Regions from separate parts of the Streptomyces sp. NPDC058231 genome, predicted to be linked through region 2. Evidence: riboswitches for the same ligand, from Rfam matches in the RefSeq annotation. Region 2 holds a riboswitch; the other holds the start of a gene.
What was found. A riboswitch is a leader RNA that binds a small molecule or an ion and turns the genes downstream of it on or off. The one in region 2 is predicted to bind glycine.
Positions count from the first base shown of each region.

Region 1 (4,783 bases), on a different contig from region 2:
AGCGGATCGCCGGGGTGTGGTGGGCGTTCTGCGAGAGCAGGGCGTAGAACTGCGGGATCTCGATGGCCGGCTCGGTGAGCCGGAGCGGCCCTGCGGGCATCCGGTCGAGGCCGGTGGCGATCCGGCGCAGATCCAGCCACGGGATGCCGACGCCGCCGCCCGGGGCGTGCGGGTTGAGCCAGATGCCCCAGCGGTCCGGGAAGAGGGCGCGGGCGATGTCGACTCCGGTGACCTCTTCATGGGACCGGTTCCAGCCGCTGGCGGAGAGTTCCTGGGCGGAGGTCACACAGGGGGCGTAGCCGAGCCCGTCGATCTCCATGTTCCCGTACTGGGCGTCGGGCGAGCCCGCCCGGCCGTGCCAGAGCAGCATCCAGATCCGGCCGCCCGCGAGCGCCTGCAGGAGTGCTTCGTACGCGTCGTAGCGCCCGGGCGTGACTTGTCGCAGCATGTGCTCGATCTGCCCGGCCGCCGCGGTGCCTGACGCACTCACCCTGGGTCCCGCCCCTCTTCGATCCACTGTGTCGGCCTGCCGCTCCCGGGGCACACGGGTGCGGCCGGACGGCCGAGCCACTGGCCATCAAACCAGCTTATGCGGCGCCCCTGACACCGACTTGACGCCACGGACCGGCGGTGTCGCTCCCCGGACGCCCGCAACCGGGCGCGTGCCCGGACACTCCGCTACTCCCCCGCGCGCTGGTAGAACGGCCGGATCCTGGCCCGCATCCAGTCGGCGACCGGGTCCTGTGCCACGTCGAGCAGGACCAGATTGACCGGCCAGGGCACCGCGACACGGCCCAGCGCACGGCCCAGGGCGTCCATCGGGGCGTTGCGTCCGGCACCGTCCCAGGTGGAGAACTCGATACCTATGAAGAGGACGGGCTCCTCGCCCTCGATGCTGGCCAGCGACCGCCGGGCGGTGCGCACGACGCCGCTCTCCTCGAATTCACCGGCCGCGGCCGCGAGGAAGTCGACGGGCTCCTCCTGCCAGTCCGGCTCGTACAGCCGGACCCGGCCGCCGGAGGCAGGACCGTCGAGCGAGGTACGTCCGGCGCGGCAGAGCTCGGCGACGGCGGGCGGCGGCAGTGGCATCCCTACGGCGCCGCCGGGGTTGACCGCGATGCCGAGCTGCGGCGGCAGCCCTCGGGCGAATTCGACGGAGGGCGCCACCGCGAAGGACATATGGGTGCCGACGCACTGCAGGAACTGCTGCTCGGAACTGTAGACGGGGACGTACGCGGCGCCCTCGATCTCCACCGTCGGCAGATCGAGCGACGGCGCATCGGGACCGCCGCCGCTGGGCAGCGGTACCCACAGGTGGCTACGGCCGAGCACCTCGACGAGCCGGCCGCCCGCCTCCGGGCTGCCGAGCGAGGCGGCCAGCACTTCTTCGAGCTCGTTGGCCGGCCATCCGCCCTGCGGATGGGTATGGACCGGTGCCGGAATGTCCACTGCGCTGCTTCCCCTTCTCACCCCACGGCTTGCCGCAGAACAGTAACTCCGGCGGGCCCCTCCGCGCTGACGCCGGCCGGGACGCTATGTCTCGGCGAACGTGATCCGGGTCAGCATCGCGGCCGCCTCCCGGTCCAGCAGCACCGCCGAGGAGCAGCCGAGCGGCAGGGCGCCGGCCTCGGTGTCGCGCAGCAGCCGCCCGACGGCTCCGCGGTGCCGGGCGAAGGCGTACCCGGAGACTCCGCGTCCGCGCTCGCGCTGGCCCTCCTTCGCCACCTCGGGTGAGACGTCGAGAAGCACCAGATGAAGGACGCGGCCGTGCCGGCGGGCGTCCCGGGCCAGCCAGCCCCGTACCCATGACTGGGTGCCGCAGTCGTGGACGACCACGGACTCGCCGGACCGCAGTGCCCTCCACAGGCCCCAGTAGTGGGCGGCCCGGACCAGTGGACGGTAGACGGCGTACGGGAGTAAGCGGGGCATCCGCCGCGCCCAGCGGTCCCGGGCGTCCTGGGAATCGATGGACCGTACCGTCACCACCCGCCGGATCAGCGTCGACTTGCCGCTGCCGGGCAGACCGGAGACCACGACCACGTCCCCCGTCGCGAAATGCAGCGCGCGCGGGCTGCGCCCGGCCCGTTCGCGCAGATCCCGTACGACGGGTGCGTGCGTACCCAGCAATTCCCGGGCGGGTGCGCCCGCCTGCGCGGGCATCGCGCCGTGCGCGAGCCCCGCGGTCGTCGCGTACCGCTGCAACCTCATCGCCCTCCCCCTGTCGGTCACCCACATCTGCCCAAGAAGTGTAAAGAAAAGGTAATGCGAGACAACCGTTCCGGCGGTCCGTTCACCCGTGGGGTACCGACGCCCCACTCTTCCGCAACGCGTGCGATGATGACCCCGCCAACTGCATAAAGGCCGCTTGAATCCGCGCGGGAGAGTTCCGGTCACCTAGAGTGCCGGGCGCCGAAGGAGCAAGATCCTCCCTTGAATCTCTCAGGCCCCGTACCGCGCGGACGAGGCAGATCTGAAAAGCGAGTCGCCCGGCGACTCCACCCAAGGTGCAAGCCGAACCCTTCAGGGGTCTCTCGGCGAACCTCTCAGGTTCCGATGACAGATGGGGAGGGACTTTCCGCGTCGTCATGCCCTGGGAGCCACACCGATGAGCAATGCCCCCCGTCTCACCGCCCTCGATGCCCTGCATCGCTCGCTGGGCGCGACCATGACCGACTTCGCCGGCTGGGACATGCCGCTGCGGTACGCCAGTGAGCGCGACGAGCACAACGCGGTCCGCACGAAGGCCGGTCTCTTCGACCTGTCGCACATGGGCGAGATCACCGTCACCGGTCCGCAGGCGGCGGAGCTCCTGAACTTCGCGCTGGTCGGCAACATCGGGACCGTCGCCACCGGACGCGCCCGCTACACCATGATCTGCGCCGAGGACGGCGGGATCCTCGACGACCTGATCGTCTACCGGCTCGCCGACACCGAGTACATGGTCGTCGCCAACGCCGGGAACGCCCAGATCGTGCTGGACGCGCTGACCGCCCGCGCCGACGGGTTCGACGCCGAGGTGCGCGACGACCGCGACGCCTACGCACTGCTCGCCGTCCAGGGTCCCGAGTCCCCCGCCATCCTGGCCTCGGTCACCGACGCCGACCTGGACGGCCTCAAGTACTACGCGGGCCTGCCCGGCACCGTCGCGGGTGTTCCCGCACTGATCGCGCGGACCGGCTACACCGGCGAGGACGGCTTCGAGCTGTTCGTCGCCCCCGGGCACGCCGAGCAGCTCTGGCAGGCGCTCACCGAGGCCGGCGCCTCCCGTGGCCTGATCCCGTGCGGTCTCTCCTGCCGCGACACGCTGCGCCTGGAGGCGGGCATGCCGCTGTACGGGCACGAGCTCACCACCGCGCTGACCCCGTTCGACGCTGGTCTGGGGCGGGTCGTGAAGTTCGAGAAGGAGGGCGACTTCGTCGGCCGCAAGGCGCTGGAGGCCGCCGCCGAGCGCGCCGAGACCGCCCCGCCGCGGAAGCTGGTCGGCCTGATCGCCGAGGGCCGCCGGGTGCCGCGCGCCGGGTTCTCCGTGGTGGCCGACGGCCAGGTCATCGGCGAGGTCACCTCCGGCGCGCCGTCCCCGACACTCGGCCGGCCGATCGCCATGGCGTACGTGGACGCCGCGCACGCCGCGCCCGGCACCGCAGGCGTAGGCGTGGACATCCGGGGCACTCACGAGCCGTACGAGGTCGTGGCCCTGCCGTTCTACAAGCGCCAGAAGTGACGCAGTCGCGTCTCACACCGTAAGACCACCGTTCATCAGCACTCCCCCGCGTACAGGAGAATTCAGGTCATGAGCAACCCCCAGCAGCTGCGTTACAGCAAGGAGCACGAGTGGCTGTCGGCCCTCGAGGACGGTGTGGCCACGGTCGGCATCACCGAATTCGCGGCCAACGCGCTCGGTGACGTCGTCTACGCCCAGCTCCCGGAGGTCGGTGACACGGTGACCGCGGGCGAGACCTGCGGCGAGCTGGAGTCGACCAAGTCCGTCAGCGACCTGTACTCGCCGGTGACCGGTGAGGTCACCGCCGCCAACCAGGACGTCGTGGACGACCCGTCGCTGGTGAACTCCGCTCCCTTCGAGGGCGGCTGGCTGTTCAAGGTGCGCGTCGCGGAGGAGCCGAAGGACCTGCTCTCCGCGGACGAGTACTCCGAGTTCTCCGGCAACTAAAGACCCCAAGGGACCACCTGATGTCGCTTCTCAACTCCTCCCTCCACGAGCTGGACCCGGACGTCGCCGCCGCTGTCGACGCCGAGCTCCACCGTCAGCAGTCCACCCTCGAAATGATCGCCTCGGAGAACTTCGCTCCGGTCGCGGTCATGGAGGCCCAGGGCTCCGTCCTCACCAACAAGTACGCCGAGGGCTACCCGGGCCGCCGCTACTACGGCGGCTGCGAGCACGTCGACGTGGTCGAGCAGATCGCCATCGACCGGATCAAGGCGCTCTTCGGCGCCGAGGCCGCGAACGTGCAGCCCCACTCGGGCGCGCAGGCCAACGCCGCCGCGATGTTCGCGCTGCTGAAGCCGGGCGACACGATCATGGGTCTGAGCCTGGCCCACGGCGGTCACCTGACCCACGGCATGAAGATCAACTTCTCCGGCAAGCTCTACAACGTGGTCCCGTACCACGTCGACGAGACCGGCGTCGTGGACATGGCCGAGGTCGAGCGCCTCGCCAAGGAGTCCAAGCCGCAGCTGATCGTCGCCGGCTGGTCCGCGTACCCCCGTCAGCTGGACTTCGCCGCCTTCCGCCGCATCGCGGACGAGGTCGGCGCGTACCTGATGG
Region 1 is NZ_JBHVWN010000011.1:25,794-30,576, forward strand. Features, by position in the region: gene ACFVXE_RS10690 (enhanced serine sensitivity protein SseB C-terminal domain-containing protein) at 1-490, opposite strand, end outside; gene ACFVXE_RS10695 (enhanced serine sensitivity protein SseB) at 679-1,449, opposite strand; gene ACFVXE_RS10700 (AAA family ATPase) at 1,534-2,208, opposite strand; glycine riboswitch at 2,367-2,464, shown strand; gene gcvT (glycine cleavage system aminomethyltransferase GcvT) at 2,606-3,721, shown strand; gene gcvH (glycine cleavage system protein GcvH) at 3,791-4,168, shown strand; gene glyA (serine hydroxymethyltransferase) at 4,189-4,783, shown strand, end outside.
Region 1: it holds a riboswitch for glycine, as region 2 does, so the genes downstream of both, gcvT (glycine cleavage system aminomethyltransferase GcvT) here and gcvP (aminomethyl-transferring glycine dehydrogenase) in region 2, are expected to answer to the same signal.

Region 2 (4,783 bases):
TCGCCGTTGGCGCGGTGGTACGCGCGCACGGCCAGCAGACCCGCGAACTCGCCCTGGGAGCCCGCGTTGGGCTGGAGGGAGACCGCGTCGTAACCGGTGACCTCGGCGAGGCGCTCCTCCAGCTCACGGATGAGCGTGAGGAAGCCCTCCGCCTGCTCGGCCGGCGCGAACGGGTGCAGCGCGCCGAACTCGGGCCAGGTGATCGACTCCATCTCGGTGGTCGCGTTCAGCTTCATGGTGCAGGAGCCGAGCGGGATCATGCCGCGGTCCAGCGCGTAGTCACGGTCGGCGAGCTTGCGCAGGTAGCGCAGCATCGCGGTCTCGGAGCGGTGCTGGTGGAAGACCGGGTGGGTGAGGATCGCGTCCGTGCGCAGCAGGGACTCGGGCAGCGCGTCGGCGGCCGCGGCGTCGAGTGCCTCGATGTCGCCCTCGGCGCCGAAGGCGGCCCAGACGGCGGCGAGCTGGGTACGGGTGGTGGTCTCGTCGCAGGCGAGGGAGACCCGGTCGGCGTCGACCAGGTGCAGGTTGACCCCGCGGTCACGGGCGCCGGCCACCACATCCGCGGCCCTGCCGGGGACGCGCACGGTGAGCGTGTCGAAGTAGGCGCCGGTCTCGACGTCGATCCCGGCGGCCCGCAGGCCCTCGGCCAGGATCGAGGCGTAACGGTGCGTACGCTGCGCGATCGTCCGCAGTCCGTCCGGACCGTGGTAGACGGCGTACATCCCCGCCATGACGGCGAGCAGCACCTGCGCGGTGCAGATGTTGCTGGTGGCCTTCTCCCGGCGGATGTGCTGCTCACGGGTCTGCAGGGCGAGGCGGTACGCCTTGTTGCCGTCCACGTCGACGGAGACACCGACGAGGCGGCCCGGCAGGCTGCGGGCGAACTTCTCGCGCACGGCCATGAAGCCGGCGTGCGGTCCGCCGAAGCCCATCGGAACACCGAAGCGCTGCGTGGTACCGACCGCGATGTCCGCGCCGAGGTCGCCGGGCGAGGTGAGCAGGGTCAGGGCCAGCAGGTCGGCGGCGACGGTGACGACGGCGCCGAGCTCGTGGGCCTGCTCGATGACGGGCCGGATGTCGCGTACGGCGCCGGAGGCGCCCGGGTACTGCAGGAGCAGGCCGAAGACACCGCGCTCGGCGATCTCGGCCGGGATGCCCTCGGTGAGGTCGGCGACGACGACCTCGACACCGGTCGGCTCGGCGCGCGTCTCGATCACGGCAATGGTCTGCGGCAGGGTGTCGGCGTCGACCAGGAAGACACCGTTCTTGACCTTCCCGACGCGCCGCGCGAGCGCCATGGCCTCGGCGGCCGCGGTGCCCTCGTCGAGCAGCGAGGCGCCGGAGGTGGGCAGCCCGGTCAGCTCGGCGACCATCGTCTGGAAGTTGAGGAGCGCCTCCAGGCGGCCCTGCGAGATCTCCGGCTGGTAGGGCGTGTACGCCGTGTACCAGGCGGGGTTCTCCATGACGTTGCGCAGGATCACCGGAGGGGTGAACGTGCCGTAGTAACCCAGCCCGATCATCGGGGCGAGCACCTGGTTGCGGTCGGCGAGGTCGCGCAGCTCGGCCAGGACCTCGGCCTCGGTGCGGGCAGCCGGCAGCTGCAGCGCCTCCGTGCTCTTGATCACATCCGGCACCGCGGCCGCGGTGAGGTCGTCCAGCGAGCCGTAACCGACGTGGGCGAGCATCTTCGCCTGCGCCTCGGCATCGGGCCCGATGTGGCGCTCTTCGAACGGGATGCCCTGCTCCAGCTGAGAGAGCGGAGTGCGACGGGGGGTCATGGTGGAGGCCTCCTGGTCTGACACGACCTGCGAGGGGCACCGCGGCGCGGGTGCCCGGACGGCCTCCCCCTCTGTCATCTCAACCTGAGAGCTTCACCGGTCCGCGCTGGGCGTCCCGGCTTTCACCGTCGGTGAGGGAGATCCGCCACGGCACATGCCCGCGATGAACCCGCCCTGCTTTCCAGAGTGACCTCGTCCGTGCGGTACGGGGGCCTGAGAGATTCCGGGGAGGATTTGCTCCTTCGGCGCCTGCCGGATGATCTCCGGAAGACTCTCCCGCACGGGGTCAGCAGCCAAGACCAGCCTACCAGCGGGGTTTGCCCGGGCGTCCTCGAGTGGCCGATAGCCCGGATCTGCACTTTTGTAGTGCCTGTGGAGTAGCCCGCGACCAATGGAGGGACCGTGCAGACCGACATCGATCCGCGCAACCTGATAGGCCGCAAGGCGTTCGACCGCAAGGGCACCAAGATCGGCACTGTGGACGAGGTGTACCTCGACGACGCGACCGGCGTGCCCGAGTGGGCAGCCGTACGGACCGGACTGTTCAGCAGGGACGCCTTCGTCCCGCTGGAGCCCAGTGAATTCGTCGACGACGCGCTGCGGATCCCGTTCGACCGCGCACTGATCAAGGACGCGCCCGACTTCGGCGTGGGCCGTCATCTCTCGCCGGAACAGGAACTTCAGCTCTACCGGCACTACGGTCTGGACTCGCCGCCCGACGATCCGGGACCCGACCGCGACTTCGGCAGGCTGGCCGGCCAGGACGAGTAGTCGGCCGGATCGCTCACCAGCGGCAGCGGATCGGCCGGCCGCAGCGCCGGATCGTCGATGCGGAACGTCCGCACCCGACCGGGCGGCGTCCCTGGTTCCTCGAACCGTACGGTCACCCGGCCGACCCCGCTGCCCTGCACCCAGCCGTGGCCGTACTCGGCATGCCGTACGTCGTGTCCGGCCGGCCAGCGCCGGGCCGCGAGCTGCTCGGCGCTCTCCCGCTCCGACGCGCGTTCCGGCTCGTCCTCGTGATCACCTGCGCCCGGTTGCTCACCGGCCGGTTCCCCGGGGGCGGCCCTTTCGCCGGCCGCCTGGGCGAAGAGGTCCTCCTGGGTGTAGTCGGCGAGGCCCGTGACGCCCACGCCGAGGAGTCGCACCCCTCCGGTGGTGTCCACGCCCTCCAGGAGCCGCGCGGCGGCCTCCCTGACCACCGTGGGGTCGTCCGTGGGCCCCCGCAGCGTCTCGGACCTCGTGAGGGTCGAGAAGTCGTACCTGCGGACCTTCAGCACCACGGTCCGCCCTGAGCGCTCCGCGGCCCGCAGCCGCCGGACGCACCGGTCGGCCAGCCGCTCGACCTCCGTCCTGACCCGGACCCGGTCGTGCAGATCCGTGTCGAAGGTGTCCTCGACCGATACCGACTTCGCGTCGCGCTCGGCGACCACGGGGCGGTTGTCGTGGCCGAGGGCCATCCGGTGCAGCGCCACGCCGTGCGCCTTTCCCAGCAGCCGTACGAGCTCCGCCTCGCCCGCTGTGGCCAGGTCGTCGACCGTGGTCATCCCGGCCCGCCGCAGGTGATCCCCGGTGGCGGGGCCGACGCCGGGGAGGATCCGCACGGACTTCGGGGCGAGCAGTGCCCGCTCCGTGCCAGGCTCGATGACCATGAGCCCGTCCGGCTTCGCCTCCTCCGAGGCGATCTTGGCCAGCATCTTGGAGCCGGCCAGGCCGACCGATCCGGTGAGCCCGGTGACCGCTCTGATGGCGTCGCGCAGCTGCTCGCCGACGGCCCGGGCCGAGGCCGTGTCGTCGGCCGTCCCGCCGGCCTCCAGATCGACGAACGCCTCGTCCAGGCTGAGCGGCTCCACCAGGGGGGAAAGCTGCCCCAGCAGCCCCATCACCTGGTCGCTCACCGTCCGGTAGAGGGTGAATCGGGGCACCAGATAGGCGGCATTGGGCGCCAGCCGGCGGGCCTGCGCGGTCGGCATGGCCGAGTGCACCCCGAAGCGCCGGGCCTCGTACGAAGCGGTGGCCACGACCCCGCGCGGCCCCAGACCGCCCACCACCACCGGCTTGCCGCGCAGGCTCGGCTTCGCCGCCTGCTCCGCGGAGGCGTAGAAGGCATCCATGTCCAGATGCAGGATGGTGGGCGCGGCTCTCACATCAACCGATGCTGCCCTACGGCACTGACAACGGCCGCGCCCCCGCTCCGCACCGGGTCAGACCGCGCGGTTGCGCCGCCGTGCCAGCTCGTCGGTGGGGTTGTTGCCGACCAGCGTCTCGCCGGTGTCCACCCGCTCACCGTGCAGCTGCGACAGGGCCGCGTCGACGTCCCGCCACACCACGCCGACGGCGATGCCGAAGACCCCCTGGCCCCCCTGGAGCAGATCCACGACGTCGTCCGGCGAGGAGCACTCGTAGACGGTCGCCCCGTCGCTCATGAGCGTCATCCGCTCCAGGTCCTGGAATCCGCGGGCCCTCAGGTGCTGGACCGTGGTGCGGATGTTCTGCAGGGCCACGCCCGTGTCCAGGAAGCGCTTCACGATCTTCAGCAGGACGACGTCCCTGAAGCTGTAGAGGCGCTGTGTGCCCGATCCGTAGGCCGGGCGCACACTCGGTTCGACGAGCCCCGTACGCGCCCAGTAGTCGAGCTGCCGATAGGTGATCCCCGCCGCCGCGCACGCCGTAGGCCCCCGATAGCCGATGTCGTCGGCCGCTGCCTCGTCGTCCCCGTCCCCCGCCACCGCCGCCGGTTGAACCGGTTGCCTGATGGTGTGGTCGGCTGTACTCCCGTGCTGCCGGTACGGCCCACCCGCTGCCGTACCGTCGCCGCTGCTTCTCACGCCGACCTCCGTCCTTGACCTGCCATCTCGAAGGTAGGCAGTCACCCGGGGTGCGTCAACGATCGCCACACTCGGCACGCCGAGTGATAATCACCCTGAGAGTGGTTTCACGTGTCCCGTTCCCGGGAAAGGCTTGTCGGATGCGCTGACGGCGGCCCCGCAGGACGGTCACTGACT
Region 2 is NZ_JBHVWN010000113.1:2,444-7,226, forward strand. Features, by position in the region: gene gcvP (aminomethyl-transferring glycine dehydrogenase) at 1-1,778, opposite strand, end outside; glycine riboswitch at 1,970-2,067, opposite strand; gene ACFVXE_RS37350 (PRC-barrel domain-containing protein) at 2,181-2,549, shown strand; gene ACFVXE_RS37355 (DNA polymerase IV) at 2,474-3,925, opposite strand; gene ACFVXE_RS37360 (MerR family transcriptional regulator) at 3,983-4,606, opposite strand; gene ACFVXE_RS37365 (bifunctional nuclease family protein) at 4,775-4,783, opposite strand, start outside.